Regions from separate parts of the Paenisporosarcina sp. NPDC076907 genome, predicted to be linked through region 1. Evidence: riboswitches for the same ligand, from Rfam matches in the RefSeq annotation. Region 1 holds a riboswitch; each other region holds the start of a gene.
The links. Region 1 has a riboswitch for S-adenosylmethionine ahead of ACQKEV_RS11780 (methionine ABC transporter ATP-binding protein). Riboswitches for the same ligand answer to the same signal wherever they lie in the genome.

Region 2: another riboswitch for S-adenosylmethionine. It lies ahead of metK (methionine adenosyltransferase); the one in region 1 lies ahead of ACQKEV_RS11780 (methionine ABC transporter ATP-binding protein).
Region 3: another riboswitch for S-adenosylmethionine. It lies ahead of ACQKEV_RS04595 (methionine ABC transporter ATP-binding protein); the one in region 1 lies ahead of ACQKEV_RS11780 (methionine ABC transporter ATP-binding protein).
Region 4: another riboswitch for S-adenosylmethionine. It lies ahead of ACQKEV_RS16070 (2,3-diketo-5-methylthiopentyl-1-phosphate enolase); the one in region 1 lies ahead of ACQKEV_RS11780 (methionine ABC transporter ATP-binding protein).

Annotation. Positions count from the first base shown of each region.
Region 1 covers NZ_JBNNIX010000003.1:49,531-53,151, forward strand. Annotated here, with positions in the region: gene ACQKEV_RS11770 (MetQ/NlpA family ABC transporter substrate-binding protein) at 1-128, opposite strand, end outside; gene ACQKEV_RS11775 (methionine ABC transporter permease) at 186-854, opposite strand; gene ACQKEV_RS11780 (methionine ABC transporter ATP-binding protein) at 847-1,872, opposite strand; SAM riboswitch class I at 2,051-2,158, opposite strand; gene ACQKEV_RS11785 (thioredoxin family protein) at 2,221-2,529, opposite strand; gene ACQKEV_RS11790 (toprim domain-containing protein) at 2,542-2,883, opposite strand; gene gcvH (glycine cleavage system protein GcvH) at 3,072-3,452, opposite strand; gene ACQKEV_RS11800 (arsenate reductase family protein) at 3,527-3,621, opposite strand, start outside.
Region 2 covers NZ_JBNNIX010000002.1:724,083-727,703, forward strand. Annotated here, with positions in the region: gene ACQKEV_RS11305 (gamma carbonic anhydrase family protein) at 1-118, shown strand, start outside; gene metK (methionine adenosyltransferase) at 358-1,554, opposite strand; SAM riboswitch class I at 1,754-1,877, opposite strand; gene pckA (phosphoenolpyruvate carboxykinase (ATP)) at 2,076-3,621, shown strand, end outside.
Region 3 covers NZ_JBNNIX010000001.1:941,401-945,021, reverse strand. Annotated here, with positions in the region: gene ACQKEV_RS04605 (acyl-CoA dehydrogenase family protein) at 1-1,318, opposite strand, end outside; gene ACQKEV_RS04600 (MerR family transcriptional regulator) at 1,315-1,698, opposite strand; SAM riboswitch class I at 1,949-2,064, shown strand; gene ACQKEV_RS04595 (methionine ABC transporter ATP-binding protein) at 2,209-3,237, shown strand; partial or broken gene ACQKEV_RS04590 (methionine ABC transporter permease) at 3,251-3,621, shown strand, end outside.
Region 4 covers NZ_JBNNIX010000006.1:109,903-113,523, reverse strand. Annotated here, with positions in the region: gene ACQKEV_RS16085 (NUDIX hydrolase) at 1-40, shown strand, start outside; guanidine-I (ykkC/yxkD leader) riboswitch at 429-532, shown strand; gene ACQKEV_RS16080 (DMT family transporter) at 589-924, shown strand; gene ACQKEV_RS16075 (DMT family transporter) at 924-1,238, shown strand; SAM riboswitch class I at 1,391-1,495, shown strand; gene ACQKEV_RS16070 (2,3-diketo-5-methylthiopentyl-1-phosphate enolase) at 1,568-2,779, shown strand; gene ACQKEV_RS16065 (2-hydroxy-3-keto-5-methylthiopentenyl-1-phosphate phosphatase) at 2,776-3,435, shown strand; gene ACQKEV_RS16060 (methylthioribulose 1-phosphate dehydratase) at 3,432-3,621, shown strand, end outside.

The DNA of each region.
Region 1 (3,621 bases):
GCATGAGGTACGTTAGAAGCCCCAACAACTAGCTCTTTGCTGTCTCCTGAAGACGAATTATCTCCACCGCAAGCTGCAAGTGTAATGACACTTGCCGATAATAAAATTCCTGCTACAAATTTCTTCATGAATGTCTCTCCCTTTTTGTTGTGTATTTTATCGAGTATAAACCCGACGAAACCAAATTAACGTTTATCTGCTTTTGTTGTAATCGCATCTCCCACCCATTGGATGACGAAGACAATGAGTAAAATTAGAATCGTGGAGACAATTGTTACATCTTCACGACTTCGTTGGAAGCCATCTAGGAACGCTAAGTTACCAAGACCACCGGCTCCGATTATGCCGGCCATTGCCGTATAACCAACCAGTGCGATAGCAGTAACGGTAAGCCCTGAGATTAATGCCGGTAAAGACTCTGGAAGCAGCACCTTCCATATAATAGTAGAAGTTTTCGCTCCCATCGAGCGAGCTGCTTCTATTACCCCTTTATCGATTTCACGTAATGCAATCAGTACCATGCGTGCATAGAATGGTGCTGCACCGATAATTAGTGCAGGTAATGCAGCGTTTGCCCCACGAATCGTATCGAGTAAAAATTTAGTGAACGGAATCAATAAAATAATTAAAATGATAAACGGAATCGATCGGAAAATATTTACGAATGCCCCTGTTAACCAGTAGACTATTTTGTTTGCCCATAATTGATGAGGGCTAGTAAGAAATAGTAGTATTCCTAGTGCCAAACCGATAATGAAAGTCAGACCGGTAGCCATTGCTGTCATATATAAAGTTTCAAGTGTGGCTTCCCACATTTTTTCCCAGTCCACATTCGGTAGAAGGTTTTCAATCATGTGAAATCACCTCCGTTTGAACTTCTTGACCGTGTAAATAATCGATTGCTTGATCGATTGCGATTGAATTTCCATCGATTTGAAGATACAACGTTCCATAAGCTCCATTTTGAGTTTGTGCAATATTTCCTTGAACAATGTTTACTTCTACTTGGTATTGTTTAATTAATCTTGAAAGAATTGGTTGTTCCGTTCTGTCTCCGACAAAAACTAATTTCACAAGTTTGCCTGAAGGATATTGCTCGACTAAATGTGCAATTGTTTGACTTGCGGATTCCGGACCATTTACTTGTGCAACAAAGCGTTTTGTAATCGGTTGTTCAGGTGCTTGGAATATTTGAAGTACACTTCCCATTTCAACTACTTTTCCAGCTTCCATAACTGCAACCCGATGACAAATTTTACGGATGACATGCATCTCATGCGTGATCAGAACAATCGTCAATCCTAATCGTTTATTGATATCTACTAACAGCTCCAAAATGGCATCTGTAGTTTCTGGGTCAAGCGCTGAAGTCGCTTCATCACATAACAGTACTTCGGGATTGTTTGCAAGGGCACGTGCAATTCCTACCCGTTGCTTTTGACCGCCGGATAACTGCGAAGGGTATGCTTTCTCCCTACCTGTCAATCCAACAAGTTCGATTAATTCTTTCACTCGTTCTGAACGTTTTGTTTTGCTGATCCCGGCAATTTCAAGCGGGAACGAGATATTCTCTTCAACTGTACGGGACCATAGTAAATTGAAATGTTGGAAAATCATACTTACTTTTTGTCTTGCGCTACGAAGAGCCTGTCCTGAACTGGATGAAATTTCTTGTCCATTCACAGTGACGCTACCAGCAGTAGGTTTTTCCAAGCCATTTAACAATCGAATCAATGTACTTTTTCCGGCTCCACTGTATCCAATAATGCCAAAGATCTCACCTGTATCAACGGTTAGATTCACGTTATCAACTGCAATGAGCTGGCCATTAGCTGTATCAAACCTTTTTGATAAATTTTGTAATTGAATCATGTTCACTTCACCTCTGAGTATCTGATAAATAGTTTATCGTACAATTGTGCTGGCCGCAGATGCATTTTGTCTTTTCACATTCAATCACATCATTGTTAAGATGCCCTTGTGAAAAATAAAAATCCCTTCCGCAGACAAGCAGAAGGGACCAATGCATAATTATATACGTCAGACCGTTCTCTCATCTTTCAAAGCAAAAATACTTTGAGTGATTTGGCACCATTTCACAAATTGTGACGGTTGCCGGGTTTCATAGGGCACTTCCCTCCACCTCTCTTTATAAGAGCGACGATATTAAGTTTTAAGTTTTTATTACGAAAGCTAATGTATCATGTTCAAAAGTCTACGTCAAATATTTTTTCTTAATCGATTATACAGATGTGGAACTGACTGAAATGCGTAGATTTTTTCAATAATTTTGCCGTTTTCAGCAATAAGTAAGCACGGAACGCTTTCGATTTGATGATCAATTGCCAAGCTTTCCACATAATTTAAATTGGCTTTTCCAATTTCCACCTCAGGTAACAGTTCTTCAACAACTTCAAGCATTTTTGAAGCAACCATACAAGTGCCGCACATCGGTGCATATAAATAATAAGCTGTCACCTCTGCGTTTTGGGACTGATTCTCCCACTCCGCACGTGTCCATTCTTTCATGGTATTCATCCTTTAGGCAATAAATTCCGATTTCACATCGATATTGGCGCCGAGTAATACAGTTGCAAGAACTTTCATCGGGGTTGTTGCAACTTCGCGATAGGCTGGTTCAGTATATAAATGAAGGGCTTCAGGAAATTCACGTTTAATGAGCGCACGTAATTTTTCTCCCGATTTATCAGCATCGACAAATACATAGATCTCCAACTGATCGTAAGGTGCCAGTAACTCTTCCAGACGGGTAGCGCTTACCGTTCCGTTTGTACAGACGATTTCAATAGGCTCTGCTATAAGCCGCAGTATTCTCTGTTTGTCTGAACGTCCTTCTACAAGTATGACTTTATCAATTGGCATGGGATCACTCCTGGCTGTACTGACTTAAAAGGTTATTTAAAAATTATTATTAAAAGTAAAGTTCATCATGTTTCAACTCTTCCCCTATGACAACTAATACCATACTTTTAATATTCCTTTTTAAACTCGCAGTTATTATCGACATATGCAAAAAACGCCGAACAAATGTCGGCGTTCAACTAACGATTTTACTCTTGAGTCATTTCTTCGTACTGCTCAGCAGTCATTAATGAGTCCACTTCAGACAAGTCTGTAGGTTCGACAACGATCATCCATGCATTTTCATATGGAGATTCATTTACGAATTCAGGGCTGTCTTCCAAGCCACTGTTCACTTCAACTACTTTACCACTGATTGGTGCGTAAAGTTCAGAAACTGTTTTAACAGATTCAACACTTCCAAAAGGTTCATTTGTTTTGATTTCGTCGCCTACTTGTGGAAGTTCAACGAATACAATATCACCAAGCTCAGATTGAGCGAAATGTGTGATGCCGATACGCGCTTTTCCGTCTTCAACTTTAACCCATTCGTGTTCTTCAGAGTAGCGTAATTCTTTTGGTGTGCTCATTAATACCCCTCCAAATATGTAATACATTCAACTTCAGTTTGACATAATCTTTCCTTAAAAACAAGAACAGATAATCAGCTTTTCCAATTCTCAGTAAAATCCAATTCTTTAAAACCGACGGTAGCTTTCACACCGTCTGTCACAAGAGGTCTTTTTATAAGCATACCGT
Region 2 (3,621 bases), on a different contig from region 1:
TCGTCCGGCAAAAGTCGTCCGTGAATTGAATGAAGAAGACAAGCTAGATATGGAACGTATTGTTAGAGAATATGCGGAAAAAGGACAGATCTATAAGGCAATGCAACAACAAAAATAAACGATAGTAATGACCAGGTGATTGAGCATGGTCATTTTACTATTTTGAAATACAATTTGTTTTATTCCCTGTTCAAATTGATTTGTTCCCGTCCACTGTTAGTTTCTTCCTGTTTGAAAGCAGCTTCTTGCCTCTCATACCGATTTATTCCCATTCGCGACTGATTTATTCCCTTTCAACCAATAACCACCATTAAAAAAGCCATTCAAGGGAATTCCCTCGAATGGCTTTTCCTAGTATTAAACGCCTGCTTTTTCTTTCAAAGTAGCCGCTCTGTCTGTTTTCTCCCATGGAACATCCAAGTCTGTGCGACCGAAGTGTCCATAAGCAGCAGTTTGCTTGTAAATTGGACGACGTAGATCTAACATCTTGATGATTCCAGCTGGACGAAGGTCGAATGACTCGCGAACAATTTCAACAAGTTTCGATTCTTCAACAATACCTGTACCAAATGTATCGATTGCAATTGATACGGGTTGTGCAACACCGATTGCATAAGCAAGTTGAACTTCACAACGGTCAGCAAGTCCTGCTGCAACAATGTTTTTAGCTACATAGCGAGCTGCATATGCTGCTGAACGGTCAACTTTCGTTGCATCTTTACCAGAGAATGCGCCGCCACCGTGACGAGCATATCCACCGTACGTATCAACGATAATTTTGCGTCCTGTTAAACCAGCATCCCCTTGAGGTCCACCAATTACGAAGCGGCCAGTTGGGTTAATGAAGTATTTTGTGTTTTCGTCGATTAATTCTGCAGGAACTACAGGATTGATGACATGTTCTTTCAAGTTGCGTTGAATTTGCTCAAGTGTTACTTCTGGGTGATGTTGAGTAGAAATAACAATTGTGTCAATACGCAAAGGTTTATTGTTTTCATCATATTCAACAGTTACTTGTGTTTTGCCGTCTGGACGTAGGTATGGAAGAATTTCCTCTTTACGTACTAGTGCTAAACGACGAGCTAACTTATGAGCCATACTAATAGGAAGTGGCATTAATTCCGGTGTTTCATTACAAGCAAAACCGAACATTAAACCTTGGTCACCTGCACCGATTGCTTCGATGTCTGAATCTGTCATCGAACCTTCACGCGCTTCAAGTGCTCTGTCAACACCCATAGCGATGTCAGCAGATTGCTCATCGATTGCAGTCAATACTGCAGAAGTCTCTGAGTCAAAACCATATTTTGCACGTGTGTAGCCAATTTCTCGAACTGTTTCACGTACCACTTTTTGAATATCCACATATGCTGAAGTTGTGATTTCACCGGCAACAAGTACTAAACCTGTAGTTACAGTTGTTTCACAAGCAACACGTGCATTTGGATCTTCTGTTAAAATAGCATCTAAAATTGCGTCTGAAATTTGATCGCAAATTTTGTCCGGATGCCCTTCTGTTACTGATTCTGATGTAAATAGACGACGAGTTGTCATTAAAAATTCCTCCTATATCCTTCGAGATTGCTCTCGGAAAATTCAAACGGTACTCATTTCCCATGTCCAGCTTATTCATTCGAATAAAACCTTCCGCCTTTTCGGGCTTCTGCACACGAGGATAAAGGGAGATGTCATAAAAAAAACCCTCTCTCACGTAAAAACATGAGGAAAGGTATTCGTTAATGGGCACCTTTCACTCTTATCATCCAAGGAATACACCTTGCTTCAGGTTCAGCACCTTTGCCAATTACTACTTGGTTCATAACTGCAGGTTGCCGGGTTTCATAGGGCCTGACCCCTCCACCAGCTCGGGATAAGAGTATCCGTTCAGTTTTACATCATAATAAACTAATGATGGGTTGTCAAATATTTTTTTCATTCTATATAAATGTTTGAAAATCAGAAAAAATTTATTAGGCTATTAGTGTAGATTAATAAACGTAATGTGTTATACTAATTTTCGAATAAAGCATAAACCCGTTATAAGGGTAATATACGACAAAGGAAGGTACATATACATGAATTCAGTGAACACGATGAACGAGCTGAACGACTTGTTAAATGGCCAAAACGTGCATGTGCAACTTTCAGTCCCACAACTTGTGGAGAAAGCAACATTACGTGGAGAAGCTGTCTTAACATCAACTGGAGCTGTAAAAGTAGAGACAGGAAAATATACAGGACGTTCTCCTAAAGACAAATATGTTGTTGTGGAAGATATCTCGAAGGACAAGATTGATTGGGGCGCTGTAAACCAACCAATATCATCTGAAATTTTCTCATCTTTATATAAGAAAGTCGTTAATTATTTAAAAACAAAAGAAGAGTTATTCGTCTTCAATGGCTTTGCAGGTGCAGACAAAGAATCTCGTCTTTCCTTGCAAGTGATTAATGAATATGCTTGGCATAACCTTTTTGCACACCAATTATTCATTCGTCCAACACAAGAAGAGTTGGCTACGCATGAAGCTCAATTCACGATTGTATACGCTCCGACATTTAAAGCGGATCCTGCAATCGATGGTACTGGTTCTGAAACGTTTATTATTGTTTCAATGGAAGAACGTATCATTTTAATTGGTGGTACAGAGTATGCAGGTGAAATGAAGAAATCAATTTTCTCTATCATGAACTACTTACTACCTGAGCAAGGCATTCTGCCTATGCACTGTTCTGCAAACGTTGGTGAAAAAGGCGATGTTGCTTTATTCTTCGGATTATCAGGAACTGGTAAGACAACATTATCTGCTGATGCAGATCGCAAATTAATCGGTGATGATGAGCATGGATGGTCAGATAATGGAGTTTTCAATATTGAAGGCGGCTGTTATGCGAAAGCAATCAACTTGACTCGTGAAAATGAACCACAAATTTTCGATGCAATTCGTTTTGGATCGGTATTGGAAAACGTAGTATTAGACCCTGAAACACGTATGCCGGACTATGAAAATATTTCGTTGACTGAAAACACGCGTGCGGCTTACCCATTACAAGCGATTGATAACATTGTTGATCCTTCTGTTGCCGGTCATCCGAAAACCATCATTTTCTTGACTGCTGATGCGTTTGGCGTTTTACCTCCAATCAGTAAGTTGACGAAAGAACAAGCAATGTATCACTTCCTAAGTGGATTTACATCAAAATTAGCTGGTACAGAGCGTGGAATTACATCTCCACAAGCAACATTCTCTACTTGTTTCGGTTCTCCATTCCTTCCCCTTCCTGCAACTGTTTATGCAGAAATGTTGGGTAATAAAATTGACGAACATGATGCTCAAGTCTTCCTAGTTAACACAGGATGGACGGGCGGCGAATATGGAGTAGGCAGCCGTATGAAACTTTCTTATACACGTGCGATGGTTCGTGCAGCGTTGGAAGGTAAATTGGACAACGTTGAAACAGACAAAGGTTCAGTATTCGGTCTAGCGATTCCTAAAGAAGTTCCAGGAGTACCAGCTGACGTATTAAACCCACGCGATGCATGGACGGATACAGCAGCCTACGATAAAAAAGCTCAGGAATTGGCAAATCAATTCCGTGCAAACTTCAATAAGTTCGGATCTG
Region 3 (3,621 bases), on a different contig from region 1:
GAGCGTTGAATTTCCTGACCAATCGAACAATTTCCAAGCCCAATATGTTGGCCGTACCTTCCCAGACAGTAAGGACTTGTGCGTCTCGCAGCAATCTTGGAGTAACGAAATCTTCGATGTAGCCATTGCCACCGTGCATTTCAATTGCTTCATGGGCAAAATGAATTGCTTGCTCGGCCGTTTCTTTTTTCAAAATAGCAATAAATAACCGATTCAATACGACTTCTTCTTCACTCGCTTCATTCGCAACAACACGATCATACAGCTTGATCAAATCAAATACAGTCATAAGTTCTACTTCCAATTTTGCCGTCAATTTGCCTAACGAATCCTGCACCATCGGGAACTCAACAAGCTTTCGTCCAAAAGCATCTCGTTGATGAGCATATTCAGAAGCCTCATTTAATGCGCGGCGCATGATTCCAAGAGATGCGACAGCATTGCAAATACGCGATAAATTCAATGCTTCCATCATATATTTCAGGCCATTCGCTTTATCACCCACTGCATAAGCCACCGCACCGTCGAATTCCACTTCACCACTCGGCACTGCTCTTACACCTAACTTGTCTTTCAATCTTCGAATGGAAATCCCATTCAACGAACCATCTTCCAGTCGCCATGGAACAGCAAAAAGTGTCAATCCACGTGAACCTTCAGGCGCTCCATCGATTCGTGCAAGAACCATCGCGACCTTTGCCATACCGGCATTCGAGGCAAAATACTTTTCGCCATATAATCGAAAATGATCACCCTCCTGCTCAGCCTTTACCACATTTGCACCAACATCCGATCCACCTTGCCGCTCAGTCAAAAAAGTGGCACCTTCAAACAACTCCATTTCCCCTGTGGCACACACATGCGGTAAGAAACGATCTTTCAATTTTTCATCCGCATAATGGTCGAGCAAGAATGCCGTGGCCATCGTCAAAGTAACGGGACAATAAAAACCCGCTTCTGATTGGGATAATACGTAGCCTTGTGCAAAACTGTACAAATAATTCCCCTTACGATCCAACTCCGGTATCTTCTTGTGCACATAGCCGACTATCCCTGTTTCATAAGTTTCCTGCACGGTCTTTTTGTACCCTTCATTGACCCATACTTCCGAAACATCTTCTCCGTAACGATTGAATTTCACCAAGTTTGGTGCACCTTCACGATCTGTATGGCGAGCCCGTTCATCAATTTCATTCGCTACTTGCTCACCAAACTTAGTCAAAGCCTTATCTGCAAAGTCAAACATGTCAGGTTGCAATCCACTTCTCAAAATATGTTGCAGCGTTTCATCTTCAGAATAAAAATTTCGTCGAATCATTTCACATTCCCCTTTAAATTCGATAATTTTTCCTGGAACTGCCCAAGCAACTCTTCCATTTCAGACTTCATATTCTGCAAATCAAGAATTTTCATATTTATCTCAGCCACCCGTGTCGTGCCATACTCAATCGTCCGCTCCAACTGCTTAGCACCCGTCCGATCATGGTCGAACAACAACACCATTTCTTTAATTTCATCCAGATTAAAACCATACTGTTTTCCGCGGATGATCAACTTAAGTTTCGCGTACTCCTTTGGTCCAAACATCCTAATATTGCTCTCTGTTCGAACAGGTTTCAACAAGCCAAGTTCCTCATAATATCGGATGGTCCGCGTCGTCACCCCAAACTCTTTCGCTACTTCTGCGATGCTCTTCATTCCCACCTCACCGCTTCCCATTTTTACCTATTCTAACATTGACGTTAACGTAAACTTCAAGACTCTTTATGAAAATATTGATTGTTTTTTTCATAAACAATACATCCAATTTTCCCGTCATCCATTCGAGCACGTAAATTCAGTGATTTTTTGAAATGAATAATTATTAAACTATTGCGACTATTAATCACCTAGTTGACAGGCTGAAATATTCAGACTATAGTGAACAACATAATTAAATATGCGTGATTTCTTATCAAGAGATGTGGAGGGCCTGGCCCTATGATACCTCAGCAGCGGGTTTTTACTTCGTGTAAAAATACTGTGCTAATTCCAGCGGACAATTTATTGTTCGATAGATAAGAAGGAGTGTTCGAGCTAATTTTCTGTGGATTTGTGTCCGCATTTTCTTTGCATACGTATGCCTCTTCTGTCTATCGACAGAAGGGGCTTTTTTTATTGCCCATCCTCTTTGATAACGAACATGACATAGAAAGGGGCGACATCCACTTGATTGAATTCCAACAAGTCACGAAATCATTTCAAACCAAAAAGCAAACGGTTGAAGCCTTGAAAGGCATAGACCTCACTGTTGAAAAAGGAGATATCTTCGGGGTGGTTGGCTATAGCGGTGCAGGGAAAAGCACACTCATCCGATTGGTCAATCTGCTCGAACGCCCATCCAGCGGGCAAGTAATAGTTGACGGACAACAACTAACTGCACTGAAGCCTAAACAACTTCGAGCTCAAAAGAAAAAAATCGGCATGATCTTTCAACACTTCAACCTGCTGAATTCCAAAACTGTTTTCGATAACGTTGCCATTCCGCTCGTATTATCAGGCACATCAAAATCAATAATCAAAACGCGTGTTGAAGAATTACTAGACTTCGTAGGGCTTGCAGACAAAGCCAAGAACTATCCCGAGCAGCTATCGGGTGGTCAGAAACAACGGATTGGGATTGCAAGAGCGCTAGCTACAAACCCCTCCATTCTGCTATGTGATGAAGCCACATCAGCACTTGATCCACAAACGACCAGCGCTGTTTTGCAGCTGCTCAAAAAGATTAACCAAGAATATGACATTACGATCCTGCTCATTACACACGAAATGTCCGTCATCCGGGAAATTTGCAACAAAGTAGCGGTCATGGAAGGCGGACGCGTAGTGGAACAAGGTTCCGTTTTTGATGTCTTTGCTTCACCAAAAACGGACATCGCAAAGAATTTTGTTCGGACAGTCATTCACGACGAAATCCCACAAAGCGTTCTTAAAAATGCTGTATTATCAAGCACGCTGCCAATCATTTGGAAAATAAATTTTGTCGGCAACACATCTAGTCAGCCCTTACTTTCGACTATTGCTAAGAAATATGACGTGCACTTAAGTGTTCTTTCAGCAAACATTTCAGAGATCCAGGAGACCCCTTTTGGTAATTTGATTATCGAAGTAACAGGTGAAAAGAGCGAGGTAGAAAAATCTTTCTCCTTTATCAAAGACGAAGGGTTCATCATACAGGAGGTGAAACTGCATGACTGATACATTATGGGGCATGGAAATTACAACCGAACAACTACTGGTTGGCTTTGGCGATACGCTTTACATGGTCGCTATTTCGCTAATTTTTTGGCACTGATTGGTCTCCCACTTGGCATCTTGCTCGTCATTACACGAAAAGGCCATATCTTGGACAATAAATGGATTTTCAACATCTTGAATCCTGTCATTAATATTTTACGTTCCGTGCCTTTTATCATTTTGCTCGTCGCAATCATCCCTCTAACTAGACTGATAATCGGCTCAGCCATCGGTACGAATGCTGCAATCGTACCACTCGTCTTTTACGCAGCACCGTACATTGCACGGCTTGTCGAAAACTCATTACTCGAGGTCGATAAAGGCATTATCGAAGCTGCACAGTCG
Region 4 (3,621 bases), on a different contig from region 1:
AGACATTTTAATTACAAAAGTTTTCAACACTCCATCTTAATCAGGAGTGTTTTTTACATGTCCTTAATGACTTTCACCACTCCGTGAGCTGATAGATACGAAATGGGGATAAGAAGAAAAAGAGTGATCAAGCCAATCATCGTTCCAAGTGGTGAGATCGGAAGAAGGTTCCTTGTAAAAAAATCAAGCAATTGACAGTAGATGATAAAGATAACGATGGACATGACCAAAATAATAATTTTGTTAGTGAAGGACTTCAAAGTGATTCTCCTTTCTTTATACGAAAAAGAATTAATTTAAGTGTTACATTTTTTTCCAATATATACAACCGAATATTTACTATGAGCTCGTCGTTTGACTCATTGTTCCGCATGGTTTATTCTAACCTTGCACAAAATAATTTCATAAAGCGCCATTCTCAAGATGGCGAACAAGTTTTCTAGGGTTCCGCAAACAACCGGTTTGGCCTGGTCCGAGAGAAAACACTTTGCCAATTTGCAAAGCCACACGGAAGGATAAAAGCCTGGGAGATAACGTTTATACGTTCATCTCTCGGGCTTATTTTTATTGGAAAAGGAGTTGGGATTCATGAATAAAGAATGGATGAAAGTGTTGATAGCTGCTGTGTTTGAAGTGTTTTGGGTGATTGGACTGAAGCATGCGGATGATGTGTGGGCTTGGATTGGCACTTTAATTGCGATTGCAATCAGTTTTTATTTGATGATCATGGCAGGGAAAACATTACCCGTAGGAACTGTGTACGCAGTGTTTGTTGGTCTAGGTACAGCAGGTACAGTCATTGCAGACATTCTCTTTTTCGGAGAATCATTTAATATCCCGAAACTGGGTTTGATTGCGCTTCTGTTAATAGGGGTTGTCGGGCTTAAGTTGGTCACAAAAGAACAGGAAGAGGTGTCGTCATAATGGCATGGCTATTCTTAATCATTGCCGGTTTATTTGAAATGACAGGAGTCGCGATGATCAACCAAGTTCATAAAAATCGCTCTTGGAAGTCCATAACCGGATTGTTCGCAAGCTTTATGGCGAGCTTCTTGTTCCTAGCACTTGCTATGGAGACTCTTCCAATGGGAACGGCATACGCAGTGTGGACAGGCATTGGTGCTTCTGGAGGCGCAATTCTAGGTATGATGTTGTACGGGGAACCGAAAACATGGTTGCGCATGCTGTTTATTGCAATCGTGTTGGGAGCGGCTGTTGGATTGAAATTTATTTCTTAAAACTTGTCATGTCTTTCAAAAAACAAACATAGCATAGCTTTGTACAATTGAAATAAGCTGTATATTTCAATTTATTAGAAAATTGTGTTGACAAGTATTTTACACCCTGTCATAATCCAATTTAGATTTTAAAAAATATCATATCTACATTTTTCTTATCAAGAGCAGGTGGAGGGACTAGCCCTATGAAACCCGGCAACCGACTTACACGAGTAAGCACGGTGCTAATTCTTGCAGCAGTAGCTGACAGATAAGAGGATGTTAGTTCAACTACTAACCTCTTCTTTTTTGTGAAGAGGTTTTTTATTTTTTCTGAAGAGGTGAAAACATTGACTGAAGTAATCGCGACTTATTTAGTACATAGCATAGATGATAATTTTGAAAAAAAAGCAGAAGGCATCGCGCTTGGCTTGACTGTGGGATCCTGGACTGATTTGCCACAACTGGAGCAAAAACAACTGAAGAAACATAAAGGGCGCGTTGTATCTGTCGAAAATGTCGGTAGTTCAGATAACCGAACGAAAGGAATCATCCGTATAGCTTACCCGGTAGCCAATTACAGCCCAGACCTGCCAGCTATATTAATAACAACTTTTGGCAAGTTATCATTGGACGGAGAAATTAAGTTACTCGATTTGGAGTTTAGTCCGGAATTAACGGCACACTTTTCAGGACCGAAGTTCGGAACAGAAGGGATTCGCCAACTGACAGGTGTGCAAGGACGACCATTTGTCATGAGTATTTTTAAAGGCATTCTCGGCAAAGATTTGGACTTTTTACTGACACAGCTCGAACACCAAGCACGTGGTGGTGTGGATTTTGTGAAAGATGATGAGATTTTGTTCGAGAACGAGTTGACGCCTTTTGAGCAGCGAATTGTGAGAGGGCGTGAAGTGCTCGAGCATGTTTTCTCAGAGACAGGTCATCGAACACGTTACGCGGTGAATTTGACTGGACGAACATTTGACTTAAGAGACAAAGCAAAACGCGCGACGGAGCTAGGTGCTGATATGTTGCTGTTTAATGTGTACGCATACGGGCTGGACACGCTGCAAAGTTTAGCTGAAGATCCGGAAATCGCAATTCCTATCATGGCTCATCCCGCTGTTTCAGGAGCATTCACGCCATCCAGAAAGTATGGCTTATCCAACCAGCTCGCATTAGGTAAATTATTGCGACTTGCGGGGGCAGATTTCTCGTTGTTCCCTTCGCCATATGGAAGCGTAGCCTTGGAAAAAGGGGAGACACTTCAAATTGCCGATGCACTTCAAGCGCCTGGTTTATTGAAGACAACATTACCAGTACCATCTGCCGGCATTCATCCAGGCATGGTGCCACAACTAATCGAAGACTTCGGGATTAATTCCGTTATCAATGCAGGCGGCGGGGTGCATGGTCATCCAGCAGGTTCTGCCGCTGGAGGCAAAGCATTCAGGCAAGCTGTGGATGCAACGCTTTCAGGGAAGTCCTTATCAGAAGCAGCGCAAGCGAATACTGAACTGCAACAAGCCCTGGAATTGTGGGGTGACAAAGTACGATGACACAACCCGTCATATTTTGTGATTTTGATGGCACCATTACTACGAAAGACAACATCATGGCCATCATGAAAAAATTCGCACCACCTGAATGGGAACCGATAAAAGACCAGATTCTTGGCCAGGAAATATCCATTCAACAAGGCGTAACCCAACTTTTCAATTTGTTATCAACCGACCAAAAAGATGAAATTACACAGTTCGTACTGAATCAAGCACAAATTCGAGAAGGATTTGAAGACTTTGTCGCTTATACGAAAGCGCAACATATTCCACTGTTCATCGTATCTGGAGGCATTGACTTCTTTGTTAAACCACTCGTGAAGGACCAAATAGAAGACGAGCGTATTTACTGTAACGAGGCAGATTTTTCTGGGGAAACCATTACGATTAATTGGCCACATACTTGCGATGAACATTGCTCGAATGGCTGCGGTTGCTGTAAACCTTCCATTATTCGCAAACTGAGTGACGACAACACTTACAAAATCGTCATCGGTGATTCAATCACCGATTTGCAAGCGGCAAAACTAGCAGACAAAGTGATCGCGCGGGACTTCCTCAGCGAAAAGTGTGAGGAACTCAACCTTCCTTTTGAGCCATTTGAAACATTTTCAGACGTGATTCACATTTTAAAGCAATTGGAGGTACACACATGAGCAACTACTTTTCCCGTTGGAACGAGCTTGCGGCCATAAAAAAAGAACTCGCAGACCGCGACTGGTTCTACGGCACAAGCGGCAATTTATCGATTAAGGTTACGAATGAACCAGTTACATTCCTCGTTACTGCATCTGGTAAAGACAAACGAAAATTCACGGACCATGACTTTTTACTGGTGGATG